Regions from separate parts of the Rhodothermus bifroesti genome, predicted to be linked through region 2. Evidence: riboswitches for the same ligand, from Rfam matches in the RefSeq annotation. Region 2 holds a riboswitch; the other holds the start of a gene.

Region 1 (3,402 bases), 130 kb from region 2:
GCCTGGTAGAGCTTCCCCCAGGCAGGACGAATCACCCCCCACTGTAGTCCAATGAGCACAAGTAACAGAAGCAGGCTGGTATGATACGGTGCACCGTAGACAGCAAAACCTCCCCCACTGAAGAGCGCGCCTAAGGCAAAAACCAAAGTCGCTACGACAAATCCGTTCATCTGGTGCACGGTAGCCTGCACGTCTTCAGCCAGGGCCTTTGCTGCCTCTGGCGCCAGCGCAGTAATGCGCCGGGCCTGAGCAGCTAAGCGAAGGCCTAGTCCAAACCAAGCCGCCGCTGTTAGGATATGCAAAAGCACAAAAATCAGTTTAAGTAGCAGCATAGCACCTCGGTTTTCGATAGATTCGGGTAACCTTTAGCCGCTTACGTTCGTTAGCGGTCAGGGATGCAATAAAACAAGCAGCGAGCACACAAAAAGGCAAGCGGCGCTTTATGGCTTCTGTAGGAATCGTCGGGGCAGGCATTGCTGGGCTTGTGGCCGCCTACTACCTCAAACGTCGAGGATTAGAGGTAACGATCTTCGAAGCCACTGATCGCGTTGGGGGCTTTATGCAATCGGAGCAGGCCGAAGGATTTTTGGTAGAGTACGGCCCGCAAACGTTGCAGCGTACTTCAACGGAATTTGAGCACCTGCTTCGCGCGCTGGACTTGGAAGAGGCCTGCATTCCAGCAAGCCCGCTGGCTGCTCACCGGTTTATCGTTCGTCGAGGCCAACCGGTACCACTGCCACGTACTCCTTTGGAGCTGTTGCGCACGCCGCTATTGTCTCCACGTGCCCGGCTTCGCCTTTTGGCTGAGCCGTTCATCGCGCCAGCTGACCGCTTTACCGAAGAGACCGTGGCCGCTTTTGCGCAGCGACGCCTGGGGGCTGAGGCGCTCGATTACCTGGTTGAGCCCTTTGTGGCTGGCATCTTTGCGGGCGACCCCAAGCACCTCTCTGTCCGTCACGCTTTCCCCCAGCTGCATCGCTTAGAACAGCGTTTTGGGTCGCTCACCTGGGGAGCGATCCGCAGCCTTCCCGAACGTCGCTATCACCCAGCTCCACGCCGCTCCATGTTTTCGCTGGTCGGAGGCCTAGGCCAACTTCCCCAAGCATTAGCTCAAAAGCTGCAAGGCAACATTGTGTATAATGCCACCGTGGTTGCTGTCCGCTGGGGCGACAAAACGCCCTGGACGCTCACCTATCGCCAAGGGGCACACGTTGCCAACCAGTTGTTCGATGTGATCATTTGCGCAGCTCCCCTACATCAACTGGCTCAACTTGAAATCTTACCCTCTATTGAGCGCCATCCCTTACCTAAGGTCATCCATCCACCGCTGGCACTTGTGGCATTGGGCTTTCGGAAAGAACAAGTAGCCCATCCCCTCAATGGGTTTGGCCTACTGGTACCGGCAGTGGAGCGTTCGTTTCAGATTCTGGGTACGTTGTTTTCTTCTTCCATTTTCCCCAACCGTGCACCTGAAGGCCATGTGCTGCTGACCACCTTTGTTGGTGGCCAACGCCACCCCGAGCTGGCCCTGCTTTCTGAAGAAAAATTAGAGACCCTTGTGCGACGTGATTTGGAACGCTTACTAGGCATCTCTGGACCACCGGTTTTCCGGCGCGTCTGGCGCTGGGAACGTTCCATTCCTCAATACCATGTCGGCTACGACGCTGTGCTGGTGTGCCTACGAGAAATCGAAGTGCGCCGGCCAGGCCTGTTTTTGGCCGGTAACTATCGCAATGGCATTTCTGTAGTGGATGCAGCCAAGTCCGGACTTCAGGCTGCACAACAGGTCATTTTTTACCTGCGTCAAGAAGCGGCAGGGGGCGCAGCAAAGATCTTACTGGGCGAGTAAAGTTCTTGCAAAAAGCTTGTTCGCCCCTGTGGTTTTGCCGTATCTTTTGCTCGTCTCATCAAGAACGACCGAGGGAACAGGCCCGATGACGTCGTAGCAACCGAGCATCTCCTACCGGCAGGGAGGTGCTGTCCGGTGCTAAATCCTGCCCGGAAGTCCTGGAAAACAAAGCGCCACAGAGGGGCGTTTTTCTTCCGGGAAAGATGAGCGCATGGCCGACGGTTGACGTCTGCCGGGTGCTGGCTCATACGCTCGGTTCTTGATGAGGAAGTTCAATCGTGGTTGTTTCACCATCAAGAACCGACACGATCCATGCAACCTCAAACCCGTCTTACGCTGGCTGGCCAGCGAACCGATGCGAGCTATAACAGCATCATTCCGCCTATTTATCAGTGCGCCACGTTTCGTTTTGAAGACGTAGGCCTCACCAAGGGCTACGACTACACGCGTAGCGGCAATCCTACGCGGCGTACCCTAGAAGAGGTGCTTGCCGAACTTGAAGGGGGTGCCGGGGCTGTGGCCACCACCAGCGGTATGGCGGCCATTTCTACCGTTCTTTCGCTCTTTGAAAGTGGAGCGCATATTATTTGCGCCCACGACTGCTATGGAGGCACAGAACGCCTGCTATGCCTCTTGGAGCGCCAGGGCAAACTTGAAGTGTCGTTTGTGGACCTGCGCGACCTTAGTGCCGTCGAAGCAGCCCTGCGACCAAACACACGAGCCCTCTGGGTAGAAACCCCCTCCAATCCTCTGCTGCGCATTGTCGACTTGCAAGCACTGGGCCACTTTACGCAGGCGCATCAGCTGCTATTGATCGTCGATAACACGTTTCTTTCGCCCCTGCAGCAACGCCCTTTTGAATTTGGGGCCGATATCGTTGTGTATTCGACCACCAAGTATCTGAATGGCCATTCCGATGTTATCGGGGGTGCTGTTATCGCCCGAACGCCAGAATTGAACGAACAGCTTCAGTTTGCAGCCAATGCGCATGGCACCATTGCCGGACCTTTCGACTGCTGGCTGGTGCTGCGGGGACTCAAAACGCTGCCAGTACGCCTACGCCAGCACGAACATAACGCCATGGCTGTAGCCCGTTTTCTGGCACAGCATCCTAATGTCGAAAAAGTTTTTTATCCTGGCCTACCCACCCATGAGGGGCACGAACTGGCTGCTCGACAGCAAAAAGGCTTCGGTGGCATGGTTTCTTTCACGGTACGTGGTGGCCAAGAAGCCGTACACCATGTCCTACGTTCAACAAAAGTTTTTACGCTAGCCGAATCGCTAGGAGGGGTGGAATCGCTCATCGAACACCCCGCCACGATGAGCCACGCTTCCATGCGACCGGAACAACGGCAGGCTGCTGGCATTACGGATAACCTGATTCGGCTTTCGGTCGGCATCGAAGCCACCGAAGACCTGATTGCTGACCTAGAGCAGGCCTTGGCTTACAAGCCAGCCACTATCATGGCCTAGGTTGCATTCTGATAACAAATGTTGTAAATTTGGCGCTATCGTTACTAAGGTTGTCACGGTTTATGCTTTACAGAACGGCA
Region 2 (3,402 bases):
AAGGCGTTTGTTCCTTCCCGGTTCAGATGGCCCCACGTCCGGTAGGCCACCGGTACCTGGCGAAGCACAACCCCACTTTCCAGGGTAAATTCTGGGAGCATGAAGGTTTGTGTCATGGGTAAGCTTAAGCCGCTTTGGCCAGGGAACACTGTGCCAGCGCCTGTGCGAAGTCTTCCTTAATGTCGTCGATGTGTTCAATACCAACCGATACACGCACCATGTCGGGCGTTACACCAGCAGCCAATTGTTCTTCGGCCGTTAGCTGCTGATGCGTCGTTGACGCCGGATGAATCACCAGCGTTTTAGCATCACCTACGTTCGCCAGCAAACTGGCCAGGCGCACCTGGCTCACAAAAGCGCGACCCGCTTCATAGCCGCCTTTCAGCCCAAACGCCAAGACGGCTCCAAAGCCGTTACGCAGGTACTTTTTGGCCCGCTCATGATAAGGATGATCTTCCAACCCAGGATAGCTGACCCAAGCCACCTCGGGTTGCTCACGCAACCAGCGGGCTAGCGCTAAGGCATTGTCGCAGCTCCGCTGCACGCGCAGCGAAAGTGTCTCTAGCCCTTGAAGCAGCAAAAACGAACCAAACGGATTTGGGCACGGGCCAAAATCGCGCATCCCTTCTACCCGAGCTCGGAGGATAAAGGCCACATTTACCCCCAGTACACCTTGCGGACCAAACGTTTCCCAGAAGTTCAGGCCATGATACCCTGGGGCAGGCTCCGTAAAAGCAGGAAAGCGACCATTATCCCAAGGGAACGTCCCGGCATCCACAATAACGCCGCCAATCGTTGTACCATGGCCGCCGATCCACTTCGTGGCAGAATGCAACACAATATCGGCACCAAAAGCAATCGGACGGCACAAGTAGCCGCACGCACCAAAAGTGTTGTCGACCACCAAGGGTACGCCATGCTGATGCGCCACCTCGGCAATGCGCTCAAAGTCAGGAATATTAAACCTTGGATTGCCAATCGTTTCGACGTACACGGCCTTGGTGCGCTCATCGATCAGCCGTGCTATCGTTTCCGGATCATCTCCCTCAGCAAAACGCACTTCAATGCCGATCCGTGGAAAAGAGACTTTAAACTGGTTATACGTGCCGCCGTAAAGGTAGCTGGTCGAAACAATGTTGTCTCCAGCCTCGGCCAGGGTCGTAAGCGCCAGAAACTGTGCCGCCTGACCGCTTGAAGTGGCCAGGGCTGCTACCCCACCTTCTAGGGCTGCTACGCGACGTTCAAATACGTCGGTCGTGGGGTTCATGATGCGGGTGTAGATATTGCCGAATTCCTGCAACGCAAACAACCGAGCAGCGTGGTCGGCATCTTTGAACACATACGAAGTGGTTGCATAGATCGGGACAGCGCGTGCCTGCGTAGCGGGGTCGGGCTCCTGTCCAGCATGTACCTGCAACGTTTCGAAGCGCAACGGACGGTCAAACGGCGAAGTCGGCATACCGCATGCAGTGGGTTGGTGAACGTTACACAGCCTGACCAGCCCATCTTGCTTGCCCTCGCCCGTATGAGAGGTTATAAAAAAACCTCTCCCGCAACCGACCCGCGGAAGAGGCTACACTGTTCACTGCGCGGCTTAGCCGGCTGGAACAGCTCATCTCCCCTCGCGGTCGCGCGAGGCAGGAATTGGCACCTTTCCCGCTGTCGTCTCTCGACGATCAGTAGGGCGGTTGCCAGGGTTTCACAGGGCCTGTTCCCTCCACCCTTCTGGATGAGCTGGTAAGAACAATCCGTTGGCGCCTTCTACGGGATCTTGCTACCCCGGTTCCCCTGCACCTTACATTGCCGTCCGTGAAAAAATGCCTTAGGACTCTGGCAACGCATCGCGCAGCGCTCCTAAGCGTTGCAACAACGCGTTAATCCGTTCGCAAGCCTCTAAAATGTCGGCTACCGGTCCTGTCCAATCCGCCGGATCGCTGGACAAGCGCAGCAGCTCCTGCATAAACTGGGCATTACCGGCAATAATCGCCAGTGGATTCTTTAGGTCGTGATTGAGCCGGGAAAGCTCCTGTCGCAACCACTGCAACCGTTCCTCAGGCGTTAGGTGCGCACGCATGGTTAATGCCTGGGCCCAAGCGCGAAGCGTTTCTGTTTGGCCAGGCAAGGCTACGCGCAACCGACCCTCAGCCGCCAGCGAGGCCACCAGCCTGGGAAGCTCCGCCTGCTGCCACAACAACACGGGTAGCGGAGGCTGATGGCCCTGAAGCTGTCGAAGACAAAAGCTCAGTAGGCCTTCCGATAGGTCTCCCAAAACCACACCATGCCAAGTCGTTTCCCGCAAGCGCGTTTCCAATAAGGCAACAGAACAAACTTCGACCTGAAGACCATAAGCTTCAAGTCCTCGACGCATTTCACCCCCTGTATCGTCGGCTACCAAGAGCACGCGCACTTGCGATGCTTCCATCGTCAAAAGACCTCCTCCAGCGAACGTGGATGCACAGCCACAATGCCTTGCTCCGAATGCTGCAGGCTCACCACGGCAATTTCAGGATCGTGCTCAAAAAACAATTGCCATCCCTGCGCTGCAGCCTGCTCCAGAAAAGCCAGCTTTTCTTCAATCGTTACTAGAGGACGAATGTCATATCCCATGTTCCAGAGCGGCCGCACATGCACTGCCGTCGGAATAAGGTCAGCCACAAACACCAGTGTGCCCTCCGGACCTGTAATCCGAACGAGCTGCTGGGCTTCGGTATGTCCGTTTACCACTTCCACAAAAACTCCTGGAAGCACTTCACCCGGACCCTTTAAGAGCTGAAGCTGACCCGAGGCCTCTAGTACAGATAGTTTTTCCTGCAAAAACGATGCCCGTTCACGCAAATGGGGACGCCTAGCCCAAGACCAATGCCGCTCCTGAACATAAAATGTGGCATTCGGAAATGCAATCTCCTGCCGATCCCGGCCTTGCCGCGTACTCCCCCCGCAGTGATCGAAGTGTAAATGCGTCAGCACCACATCGGTTACGTCTGCTGCCGAAAAGCCTAAAGCCTGTAGTGACCGGTGCAGTTCGGCATATTCGTAATCGACAGCATAAAGGTCTTGAAATTTGGCATCAAACGCATCTCCTAGACCGTTATCGATAAGCACCAGCCGATTGCTGCTCTCTAAGAGCAAGCAGCGCATGTTGAGTACAATGCGATTGCGTGCATCGGCCGGGGCATAACGCTCCCAAAGGGGTTTGGGCACAATCCCAAACATCGCGCCCCCATCGAGTCGAAATCGTCCTGTTTCTATTGCATGTAGGGTATACGGACCAATTTTAGGCATAGTCATTTACGTATCTGAAGAAGGTGGAAAATGTCCATTCGATTGAATGCGCCGGCGCACCGATTCCATCTGTTCTACCTGTGGAAGCAAGCGTTCCAGATGTGCTACAAGATAGGCCAG

What was found. Region 2 has a riboswitch for S-adenosylmethionine ahead of J8E65_RS04850 (O-acetylhomoserine aminocarboxypropyltransferase/cysteine synthase family protein). Riboswitches for the same ligand answer to the same signal wherever they lie in the genome.
Region 1: another riboswitch for S-adenosylmethionine. It lies ahead of J8E65_RS05395 (trans-sulfuration enzyme family protein); the one in region 2 lies ahead of J8E65_RS04850 (O-acetylhomoserine aminocarboxypropyltransferase/cysteine synthase family protein).

Annotation. Positions count from the first base shown of each region.
Region 1 covers NZ_JAGKTL010000002.1:385,453-388,854, reverse strand. Annotated here, with positions in the region: gene J8E65_RS05405 (hypothetical protein) at 1-332, opposite strand, end outside; gene hemG (protoporphyrinogen oxidase) at 443-1,849, shown strand; SAM riboswitch class I at 1,902-2,021, shown strand; gene J8E65_RS05395 (trans-sulfuration enzyme family protein) at 2,162-3,322, shown strand.
Region 2 covers NZ_JAGKTL010000002.1:257,499-260,900, reverse strand. Annotated here, with positions in the region: gene metX (homoserine O-acetyltransferase MetX) at 1-116, opposite strand, end outside; gene J8E65_RS04850 (O-acetylhomoserine aminocarboxypropyltransferase/cysteine synthase family protein) at 125-1,459, opposite strand; SAM riboswitch class I at 1,610-1,736, opposite strand; gene J8E65_RS04845 (histidine kinase dimerization/phospho-acceptor domain-containing protein) at 1,823-2,422, opposite strand; gene J8E65_RS04840 (MBL fold metallo-hydrolase) at 2,425-3,288, opposite strand; gene J8E65_RS04835 (LON peptidase substrate-binding domain-containing protein) at 3,289-3,402, opposite strand, start outside.